Regions from separate parts of the Streptomyces sp. NPDC111507 genome, predicted to be linked through region 2. Evidence: riboswitches for the same ligand, from Rfam matches in the RefSeq annotation. Region 2 holds a riboswitch; the other holds the start of a gene.
The links. Region 2 has a riboswitch for cyclic di-AMP ahead of ACZ7M2_RS24355 (C40 family peptidase). Riboswitches for the same ligand answer to the same signal wherever they lie in the genome.

Region 1: it holds a riboswitch for cyclic di-AMP, as region 2 does, so the genes downstream of both, ACZ7M2_RS25235 (C40 family peptidase) here and ACZ7M2_RS24355 (C40 family peptidase) in region 2, are expected to answer to the same signal.

Annotation. Positions count from the first base shown of each region.
Region 1 is NZ_JBVKBU010000006.1:214,714-220,313, reverse strand. It holds gene ACZ7M2_RS25250 (sensor histidine kinase) at 1-1,338, opposite strand, end outside; gene ACZ7M2_RS25245 (response regulator transcription factor) at 1,335-2,039, opposite strand; gene ACZ7M2_RS25240 (diacylglycerol/lipid kinase family protein) at 2,341-3,702, shown strand; cyclic di-AMP (ydaO/yuaA leader) riboswitch at 3,818-3,987, shown strand; gene ACZ7M2_RS25235 (C40 family peptidase) at 4,044-5,468, shown strand.
Region 2 is NZ_JBVKBU010000006.1:31,689-37,288, reverse strand. It holds gene ACZ7M2_RS24365 (ATP-dependent Clp protease proteolytic subunit) at 108-764, shown strand; gene ACZ7M2_RS24360 (hypothetical protein) at 772-1,077, shown strand; cyclic di-AMP (ydaO/yuaA leader) riboswitch at 1,455-1,609, shown strand; gene ACZ7M2_RS24355 (C40 family peptidase) at 1,613-2,086, shown strand; gene ACZ7M2_RS24350 (DUF6328 family protein) at 2,174-2,695, shown strand; gene ACZ7M2_RS24345 (ATP-binding protein) at 3,038-3,496, opposite strand; gene ACZ7M2_RS24340 (helix-turn-helix domain-containing protein) at 3,709-4,566, shown strand; gene ACZ7M2_RS24335 (DUF397 domain-containing protein) at 4,579-4,803, shown strand; gene ACZ7M2_RS24330 (8-amino-7-oxononanoate synthase) at 4,763-5,600, opposite strand, start outside.

The DNA of each region.
Region 1 (5,600 bases), 180 kb from region 2:
GTCCAGTACCCGGATCCCACCTCGGTGCAGGGCGATCTGCTGGGCGACCAGGGTCAGTCCGAGGCCGGAGCCGGGGCTGTCCGGTCGGCGGCGGAAGCGTTCGAAGACCTCGGTGCGCAGCGCGGGCGGGATGCCAGGGCCCCGGTCTTCGACGACCAGGAGCGCCTCGGCGCCGCTCGCGCGCAAGGTCACCTCGACCTGTGGGGGCTGCCCGTCCGTGTGACCGTGGACCAGGGCGTTGACGAGCAGGTTGTCCACCAGGCTCCGCAGTCCCGCCTCCCAGCCGTGTACGCGCAGCCCCGCCGCGCAGTGGCCGGCCACCCGCGCGTGCGGATGGCGTCGCCGCTGCTCCTCCGTGCTCGCTTCGACGAGGTCGGCGAGGTCGACCGGGCCGAAGGCGTCCGCCTCGACGAGGTCTGCGCGGCCGAGGTCGCGCAGCATGACGAGGACTCCGAGGAGGCGTGCGTGTTCGCGGCTCAGGTCGTGCAGCACTTCGTCGCGGTCGGGTCCGGCGAGCTCCGGATGCTCGGTGAGGATCTCCAGGTTGGTCTGCATGCTCATCAGCGGGGTGCGCAGTTCGTGCGAGGCCGCCGAGGCGAAGGAGCGGGCGGTGGCCAGTGCCTCGGCGGTCCTGAGTGCCTGCTCGTCGTAGCGTGCCAGGACGGTCTGCAGGGTGTGTGCGAGGTCGTCGACCTCGGCGATCCGCGTCGGGCTGTGGTCCAGGCGAGTGGAACTGGAGCGGGGGTCGAGGCCGCTCGCCCGGCGTTGCAGACGGCGCAGCGGCGCGCTCGCCCGGGTGGCGACGGCCCAGGCGAGCAGCCCGGACAGCGGTGCGGCGAGCAGGGCGACGGTCACCGCGCGCCGTCGGACCAGGCGCACCTGGGTGTCGGCGGCGGTGTCCGACGCGAACAGCCACAGGGTGCCGCGCACGCCGGGGCGCGCCCCGGTCACCCGGGTCGACAGGATCCGCCAGCTCCTGCCGTCGGCACGGAGGGTGACCGGCACGGGCGCCCTGGCGGGCAGCGCCACGTCCGCCGCCGGTTGCGGGCCGCCGGTGAAGGTCTCCTCGGGGCCGATCAGCCGTACGCCCACGTCCAGGGCCGAGGTGAACACCCGGCGCTCGCGGGCCTGCTCCACCGCCGCCGACCGGTCGGCGGCGCTCGCGCGCAGCAGCCCCCGGGCATCCTTGGCGACGGCCACCGCGCGCTCACGCAGATGCGTGTCCTGCTGATCGTGCAGATCCGCGGCGACCAGCCGCAGCAGCAGCCAGCCGGTGGCCAGTACCAGTACGGGCACGGTGGCGCCCACGGCCAGGGCGATCCGCGTGGACAGTCTCACGGCCGCTCCTGCGGGTCGTCGTCGCGCAGGACGAAGCCCACGCCTCGTACGGTGTGGATGATCCGGGAGTGCCCCGACGTCTCCAGTTTGCGGCGCAGATAGCTGACGAAGGTGTCCACCGCGTCGGTGCGCACCTCGAAGTCGTAGCCCCATACGCGATCGAGGAGCTGGTCCCGGCTGAGCACGATGCCTGCGTTGCGGGCGAGGAAGTGGAGGAGTTCGAACTCGCGGCGGGTCAGTTCCACCGGCCGCCCGTCGAGGCTCACCCTGCGGGCGGCGGGATCCAGGAGCAGCCCGCCGGCCCGTACGGTGCCGCTGTCCCGCGGCGGCCGGCGCCGCAGCAGTGCCTCCAGCCGCAGGACCAGCTCCTGCAGGGCGAAGGGCTTGACGAGGTAGTCGTCGCCGCCCGCCTGCAGGCCCGCGATCCGGTCGGCGGTCTCGTCGAGTGCGGAGAGCATCAGCACGGGTACGTCGTTGTCCTCGTCCCGCAGCGCCCTGCACACCTCGATGCCGTTGAGGTCGGGCATCGAGATGTCCAGCACGATCACATCCGGCGGCGTCCGCCGGGCCACCGCCAGGGCCGGCCGGCCCCCGTCGGCGAGATCCACGGCGAATCCACCGAGCCTCAGGCCCCGCTCCAGCGAGCGGCGGATCGCCGCGTCGTCGTCCACGACCAGGACACGGCCGCGCTGCCCACTCATCACCACTGTCCCTCCCCGCCACACCCGGCGTCCTGCCGGGGCCCGCCGCCGCCCATCGTGCATCAGCCGCGACGGTCCCGGCCCCGAGGGGTGGACCAAGGGTTCGGTGAGAACCGTCCGGACCGGCCCCGGTCGGCGCGGGCCAGGCGGAGCGTGGCGGTTGCGCGGCGCCTGACCCGACGGTTGCATACGACTGTGTCGTCGATGGCCGACCCCGCACACAGCCAACGACCCGCCGAACCGGGCCTCCGTGCGGCCGGGCCCGCCAGGGCCGGACTTCTACGACGTCCGTGGAGGAGCGATGGGTGTGGACACGAGCGCGCGGGTCGGCCACGGGAAACGGTGGGCGGCCAGGGGCGCGCTGATCGCGGCGGCGCTGGCGGTGCTGCTGCCGCTCGGTTACGGAGGCGTGGACGGCGTACTGCTGCTCCTGGCCGCGCTCCTCGGCGTGGCCGTCACGGCGGCGGCGCTGTGGTGGGCGCTGACCCGGCGCGGCCCGCTCCGCTGGGTGGCGGCCGTGCTGGCGGCCGTCGTGCCCGGCGCCGTGCTCACCCTGTTCGCCGTGGCCGGGCTGCTCTGGGCCGTTCCCGTGTCCCTGGCACTGTGGACCGTGGCGGTCTGGAGCGGCCGGTACGCCCTGCGGAGCGACCGGACGCGCGCCCCGCGCCCGAAGGAACGCAGGGCACCGCCGCCGCGGCGCCCCTTCCTCCTCATGAATCCGCACTCCGGCGGTGGCAAGGTGGCGAAGTTCGGACTGCGGGAGAAGGCGGAGCGGCTCGGCGCACAGGTCGTGCTCCTCGACCCTGACGAGCACCAGGACGTCACCGCGCTGGCCCGGGCCGCCGTCGCGGACGGCGCGGATCTGCTGGGTGTCGCCGGCGGTGACGGTACCCAGGCGCTGGTCGCGGCCGTCGCCGCCGAACACGGTCTGCCGTTCCTGGTGGTCTGCGCCGGCACCCGCAATCACTTCGCGATGGACCTCGGCCTCGACCGCGACGACCCGGCGACCTGCCTGGACGCCCTCACCGACGGCGTCGAACTCCGCGTGGACCTCGGCTTCGCCGGCGGCCACCCGTTCGTCAACAACGCCTCTTTCGGCGCGTACGCGGCGGTCGTGCAGAGTCCCGCGTACCGCGACGACAAGATCGGCACCATCCTGGACCTCCTGCCCGACCTGCTCACCCGTCAGCGCGGGCCGCGACTGACCGCTCGCGCCGCGGACACGACGCTCGACGCCCCGCAGGCCGTACTGGTGAGCAACAACCCCTACCGCACCAACGATCCGGCCGGTCTCGGCCGCCGCGAACGGCTCGACTCCGGGCTGCTCGGTGTCCTCGGCATCACGGTGGACAGCGCGGCCGAGGCCGCCGCGCTCGTACTGGACCCCGCGCCGGACGGACTCGCGGTCCTGACCACCCGTGAGGTGGTCATCGACGCCGACCGCGCGGAGATCGAGGCCGGCATCGACGGCGAGGCCCTGGTCCTGCCCACCCCGGTGCACTGCCGCGTCGAACCCGGCGCCCTGCGCGTCCGCGTCCCCAAGGAACGGCCCGGTGTGCCGGAGGCCCAACCCCCCTTGGACTGGCGCCGGTTGCGCACGCTCGCGGCGACCATGGGGCGCACGGCGGTCGTACGACATCCTGGTCGTGGCCGGAACACGTAGACGAAGGTCACAATTACATATCGGACAGTTCGCGCTCCAATCTTCACACCAGGCACACAAATTGGCTAAGTTGGCGGTAGGCCGCACGACTCCCTCCGGCGAACCTCGCCGGGTCGCGCGACCTCCGCCGAATCCGGTGCCTCCGTGGCAACCGGAACCTGGACCCAACCGACCTTGGGGTGAATCGGCCCAACTGCCCGATCGGGCAAGGGCTGTAGGGCAGCCTTCCTGAATCTTCCGCCCGAACCCGACAGCCGACCCGGTAGGCGGAGTACGGAAGGAGTACGGCTCCCATGGCGCCGGAACGAACCCCGCGCCCTGGAGGCAACAGCCTCCCTGGCATGCCTGACTCCGCACGCGCGGCGGCCGCCCTCAGTAGCGCGGACGGTCCGAGCCGCGAGGAGGTGCAGCAGCGGATCAGCTCCCTCTACGACCAGGCCGAGAACGCCGTCGGGTTCGTCAACGGGACCCGCGCGATGACCACGGGGAGCCGAAGCCGCGTCAACCCGGCAGCGGAAGGCGCGCGCAGGCGCCGCGACCCCGCCCTCGACGACATCACCAGAACCTGGTTCGACGCGGCGCGCGCGCAGCTGGGTCCGTCCGCGCCTGCCAGGCTGCCGGCCGACCGGATGTCGAAGCCCCCCGCCGAGGCGCGGCCCGCGGGCCCGCCGAAGCGGCCGGAGGACGGACTCACCGACCGTGGGCGGGAGTTGACCGCCCGCCCTGTTCTTGAGTTGACGGCGGGCCCCTCCGCCGAGGCGGCCGCCGGGCCCGTGGCCGAGTTGACGGCCAGGGCCGTCGCCGCACTGCCGGCCGCGCCGGAGCCTGCGCCGCAACCCGCGCTGGAGGCCGCCACGGCCCTGCTGCCCGCGCTGCCCGCCGGGCCGGGGCAGTCCTCGTTGAAGACGTCCAAGGAGAAGATCCAGCGCAAGCTGGCGCTGGCCCGTGATCTGGTGTCCCAGCACGCCGCGCGCTGGAACCCCGGGCCCGCGGCGATCGAGTCACGTCCGGCCGAGGCCGTCTGGCCCACCCCGGAGGATCAGGCTCGCCGGCAGGCCGCGGAGGAGTGGCAGCGACAGCAGTCGACCGCACTCGGCCCGGACATGTCCTTCGGCACCGGGATGCCGCTCGGTGCGGGCATGTCCATGGGTGCGGGGATGCCGTTCGGTGCCGACATGTCCCTCGGCACGGGGATGCCGCTGGCCGCGGGCATGCCGCCCGGCGCGGACATGTCCCTCGGCGGAGGCGTACCGCTGGCCACGGACATGACCATGGGTGCGGGGATGCCTCTCGCTGCCGACATGTCCCTCGGCACGGGAATGCCCCTGGCCGCGGGTGTGCCCGTAGGCACCGGTGTCTCCACCGGTTCCGTCAACACGGCCGTCGGCGCCGCGGAGTCGGCGTACGGCGGGAAGGCCGCCAAGGCCCTCGCCTTCACCCGCGAGCAGATCGGCAAGCCGTGCGTCTGGGGCGCGACCGGACCGGACTCGTACGACTCCGCCAGCCTCGTCCAGGCCGCCTGGAGGGCCGCCGGGGTCGCGCTCCCGCGTACCGTGCACGGGCAGGCGACCGCCGGTGCGGCGATTCCCCTGACCGACATCCAGTTCGGCGACCTGATCTTCTTCTACGACAACGTCAGCCACGTCGGCTTCTACACCGGCAACGGCATGATGATCCACGCCCCCAGCCCGGGTGCCTCGATACGCGAAGAGTCCCTCTTCTTCGCCGGACAGAAGGCGATTCACAGCGCGCTGCGCCCGGCGTGACGGACGCAGCGACATCTCCGGCACCTCAAAGCACACATAAGGCACTGGAGCGGTCAAAGTTCCGCAAGAGGGGATGTATGTGATCCACGCGGGCCTCGCCGCCCGACCGGCCACCCGCGCTGACCATACTGG
Region 2 (5,600 bases):
CTCTCCACCGGCGGCGCACGGGGACGTTCGCTGTCAGCCGAGCACCCTTCCCCCGCTCTGTACGTCCTGTACATTTTTTACAGAACCCTTCACAGGAGGCGCGTGCCATGAATGAACCGTCCGCCCGTCACGTCCTGTCCGAGTTCACCGAACGGACGAGCATGGGGCACCGGACCCTGGATCCGTACTCGAAGCTGCTCGACGAGCGGATCGTGTTCCTCGGGACGCCGATCGACGACACCTCGGCGAACGACGTGATGGCGCAGTTCATGCACCTCGAATATCTGGCACCGGACCAGGACATCGCGCTGTACATCAACTCCCCCGGCGGCTCGTTCAGCGCGATGACGGCGATCTACGACACGATGCAGTTCGTCAGCTGCGACGTGCAGACCACCTGTCTGGGGCAGGCCGCTTCGGCCGCCGCCGTGCTGCTGGCCGGCGGTGCGCCGGGCAAGCGGTTCGCACTGCCGGGAGCCCGGGTGCTGATCCACCAGCCGTCACTTCCCGAGCCGGTACAGGGACAGGCGAGCGATCTGGCCCTCCAGGCCGAGGAGTTGATGCGCACTCGGAGGCTGCTGGAGGACATGCTCGTACGTCACACGGGGCAGAGTCCTGAACAGGTCGCCGCCGACATCGAGCGGGACAAGATCCTGGACGCTCGGGCCGCGTTGGCGTACGGACTGGTGGACGGGATCATCCCCAGCCGCAAGACCTCGCGCACCGCGCCCGGTGCGAGGAACGCCACACCCGACGCGAGGTGATCCGCCGATGGTGCCCGAACTGCCCCCGCTGCCCGCGCTGACGCGCGCCGAGGCCGAGCTGATCGACCGTTACCTCGACGTGGTCGACCTGCTGGGCCGTATCAACCCGGCCAGGCCCGGAGACACCTACCGCGGGCTGCGTGCCGCCCAGGCGCTGGTCGCCAAGGCCACCGAGCTGCGGGACGCCCTCGCGCTGATGCACCAGCGCGGCGAGAGCGAGGTGCACGCACCGACGCTGGCGCAGGCTCTGCGCGTCCTCGACGGTGAGCGGCGGGCGGCCCGCGTCACCCTGCCGCCCGACGCCGACAACTGACACACCCACACCCGGGTCGCCGTGCGCGCCGAGTCGGCGAGGCGTCCGGCCCGGGGTTCAAACGGACCAGATGGTGTACCCCCTGATGGAGTAGTCACAGGCCCCTTCGGGGAACCGAAAAAGTTGCGCAACGCGCGTAGCCCGGAGGCGGAATGAGACGCTCCGGTGCTGGTGGGCGCGTCGTCGGCGCCCCCAACATCGCCCGAACAGAGGGTCGTCCACCCGAACGGGTGAGTGGTGAGTAACGCCACAAATCGCCGGTTCCGCTCGGATTTTCTGACCGCTATGCGTGAAGATCCCTTCCGACGACAAGCCCCCGCCACAGCGGCGGGGCGGTCCGGGCGGACGCCGAGTCCTGCCGCTGCCCGGATGACCGGTCGACAGAAGTGCATCGGCAGGAGTGGAGGACCCAGCAAGACGGGTCGCCGGAGAGATCCGGGCGGCCCTTGGGGTGAAGCCGCGCAAGCGGCCGGGCTACTTCGCCAGCCCGAATCCGACAGGTCATCCTTCACAGGCGGCTGACGAAGGGTTGCGCATGACTGCGCTCAATCGTGTCCCGTCGCTGTGGACCCGGGCCGGTACGGCCTCGGCGCTCACCCTCGCCGCCGTGGGCGGCAGCCTTGTGGTTCCTGGCGTCGCATCCGACGCCGAAGCGGCCACGCTGGCGACGAAGGCACTTCAGGTCGCGGCTTCCAAGAAGGGCTCCCCGTACCAGTACGGCGCCGCCGGGCCACGCCGCTTCGACTGCTCCGGGCTCACGCTCTACTCGTACAAGAAGGCGGGCAAGACGCTGCCTCGTACGGCCGCGGCGCAGTACAACAAGACACACCACATCTCCGCGTCCCACCGCAAGGCCGGAGACCTGGTGTTCTTCCACTCGGGCCGGAACGTGTACCACGTCGGCATCTACGCCGGGAAGGGAAAGATCTGGCACTCCCCGAAGACAGGGGAGGTCGTGAAGCTGCAGAAGATCTGGACGAAGAGCGTCTGGTACGGCCGGGTCAGCTGACCTGCCCGAGGGGGTGCCGCCGGCCGGCACCCCCTCGGGGTTCCACCCCCGGGCGTGAAAAGCGGACGAACCGGTTACTCGTTCACCATGGCTGAGCGACCTTCCCCCGAGGAACGGAACGAGACGCCCCTGGAGCGCGCCGATCGCAACTTCGGCGAGTTGCTCCAGGAGCTGCGCGTCACGCAGACCGGTGTGCAGATCCTCTTCGCGTTCCTGCTGACGCTGGCGTTCACCCCGCGCTTCCCGTCCCTCGACACGGTGCAGCGCGCCACGTACGTCACCACCCTCCTGCTGGCCGTGGCGGCCGCCGCGCTCTTCACGGCGCCCGCCGCGTTGCACAGGTCGCTGTTCCGGCAGGGCGCGAAGCCGACCATCGTGCGGGTCTCCTCCGTCCTGGCCACGGTCGGGATGGGCGTGCTCATGCTGGCGCTGACGGGATCGGTGCTGCTCGTCGTGGACGTGGCGCTGGGACGCGCCGCCGGGATCGCCTCGGGCGCGGGCACCCTGCTCGTCTGTGTGGCGCTGTGGGGCCTCCTGCCCGGCCTGGTGCACCGTGCCGTCGTCAGCGGAGCGACGGCTCCGAAAGAAGCACCGGACCGAGAACCGTGAGCGCGCTCATCGCCGGACCGCCCGCGGGCACGAACCGCGGCAGTCGGCTGAGGAGGGTGCTCGGCGCCTTCGGGTCGAGCGCCTCGGTGACGAACCCCTGCCGCGGCGGGCGGTCCGTCCCGACCGCCGCCGGCCGCACCGGCCGGACAGCGCGGTCGTAGCGCAGATGGTGGCCGGGACGGCGGCGGCTCCGGTGGGGCCGCGGTCGCCGGGACCGGGAGATCCGCGCCGTACGATCTCCGTCGCCCGCCGGGCCGGGGACCGGTCGGTGCCGCCGACCGAGGTCTTCCGGGCCCCGCCGCGAGGCGCCGGACGGGGCGGACACGACAACTGAGCCGCTCCTCAGGGCTCTTGTGGGCCACCGGCCGTCACCGGCTGGGCCGGCACCGTCCAGGGCAGCTCGATGGCGACCGTCTTGCCGCCCTCGCGGGTGGGCCGGACGACGAGTCTGCCGCCGCATTCGGCGGTCAGCCAGCGGATGATCACCATGCCGCGCCCGTTGTCCTGCTGGACGGCGGCGGGCAGACGTTTGGGAAAGCGCGGATGGCTGTCGGTGACGCCGATCCGCAGATGTTCATCTCGGTCGAGCCGGACGTCCACCGTGAAGGTGGGCGACTGTCCGAAAGTGTGTTGGACGGCGTTGGTGGCTAGTTCTGACACGATCAGGCGTACGGTGTCCGCGACTTCGGCGTCGCACGGCAGGCCCCATTCGGCCAGCACATCGGCGACGAATTTCCGGGCCGCGGAGACCGAGGCGGGATCGCTCGGCAGAGTGACGGATGCTTCCTGGTGATCTGCCATGGCGACGTCGTCCCTTTCCCACGGGACCGGAGTCCGACACGGAGCGGATGGTTCGAGTACGGTCCCGGACTGGTGCTTCGCGCCAGACTGCCATCACTGGGCCGGTCACGGGTGCGATCCACCGAGATATGCATATATCTGTCGCTCGATGCGGTGAACTCTGCGACGGCGGAGCGTATTTGGGCGGCTCGGGAGGAGTAAGGAGTACGGCCATGCAGCACGGTCCCGCGGTGCGCCGCCGCAAGCTCGGTGCCGAACTGCGCGCGCTGCGCGCCGATGCGGGTCTCACCAGTGGTGAGGCGGCCCGTCTCGTCGGCTGGCACCAGTCGAAGGTGAGCCGGATCGAGACCGGTATCAGTGGAGTGAAACCGGCCGATGTGGAGCGCCTGTTGGACGCCTACGCCGTCACGGGGCACGAGTTACGGGAGCTCCTGGTTGGCCTCGCGGGTTCCGAGGGCAACGGCCGCCATCACTGGTGGCACGCCTACCGCGGCGTCCTGCCGCCCACGTACCGCGACTTCATCAGTCTGGAGTCCCAGGCCAGCGGCATGCGCACGCTGGAGACCTCGGTGGTACCCGGACTGCTCCAGACGTCCGAGTACGCGCGGGAGGTGACCCGGGTCGCCGTCGGCGGCCTGGAGGACGGCAAGCTCGACGCTCTCGTCGAGGTGCGCCTCGCCCGGCAGGACGTCCTGCGTTCGAATCCGCCGCTGGAACTGACCGCGGTCCTGGACGAGGCCGTGTTAAGACGCGAGGTCGGCGGCCCGGAGGTGATGGCTCGGCAACTGGAGCGTCTGCGGGAGGCTGCCACCCTGCCTCAAGTGCGGCTTCAGGTCCTGCCGTTCGCCGCGGGAGCCCATATCGGCGTCACCGGGCCTTTCGTTATCTTCTCATTTCCGAACACAACTGATCTGGATGTGGTTGTTCTCGACCACTTGACGAGTAGCCTCTATCTCGAACGGAAAGAAGACCTTCAGGCCTACACCGAGGCCTTCAACGCCCTTCAGTTCCACGCCCTTTCGCCCGAGGACTCGTTGGACTACATCGCCGGGATAGGTGACGGCGCGTAAGGAGGCACCCCCATGACTGCACTGCCTCGGTACGTACTTTCCAGTACTTCACTCCACGACGTGCGATGGCTGCGCAGCAGCCGCAGTACGGGAATGAACAACTGCGTCGAGACGGCCCGACCCGGCCCAGGACCCTGGGCCGGACTGGTCGCCGTGCGCGATTCCAAGAACAAGGCGGGCCCCGCCCTGCTCTTCACTATCGCCAGTTGGGAGGGCTTTGTCGCCGGACTGAACTGATCACGCCGACGGCGTGCTCGATCTGTGCGTCGGTGAGGTCCGCGCGGGCGGTCAGCCGCAGCCGTGAGATGCCGTCCGGCACGGACGGGGGGCGGAAGCAGCCGACGGCGAGTCCCGCTTCCCGGCAGTCGGCGGCCCACCGCACGGCCTGTTCGGGGGACGGTGCGCGCACGGAGACCACGGCGGCGTCCGGTCGTACGGCTTCCAGGCCCTCGGCGGTCAGCCGGGTGTGCAGCGCCGTCGCCACCGCGCGAGCCCGGGCGGCGCGCTCCGGCTCACGGCGCAGCAGCCTGAGCGCCGCGAGGGCCGCGCCCGCCGCCGCGGGCGCGAGACCGGTGTCGAAGATGAAGGTGCGCGCCGCGTTGACCAGGTGGTCGATGACCGGGGCGGGGCCGAGGACGGCTCCGCCCTGGCTGCCGAACGACTTGGAGAGCGTGGCGGTCACGACCACGTCCGGCGCGCCCGCGAGCCCAGCGGCCTGCGGGGCGCCCCGGCCGCCGTCGCCCAGGACGCCCAGCCCGTGTGCGTCGTCGACGAGCAGCGCCGCGCCGTGCTCGCGGCAGGCGGTGGCGAGTTCGGCCAGCGGGGCCGCGTCGCCGTCCACCGAGAAGACCGTGTCGGACAGGGCGACGGCAGGACCCTCGTGCGTGCCCAGCGCCTTGCGCACGGCGTCGGGGTCGGCGTGCGCCACGACCTGGGTCGCGCCCCGGGCGAGCCGGCAGCCGTCGATGAGGGAGGCGTGGTTGCCCGCGTCCGAGACGACCAGCGAGCCGTGCGGCGCGAGCGTGGTCACGGCG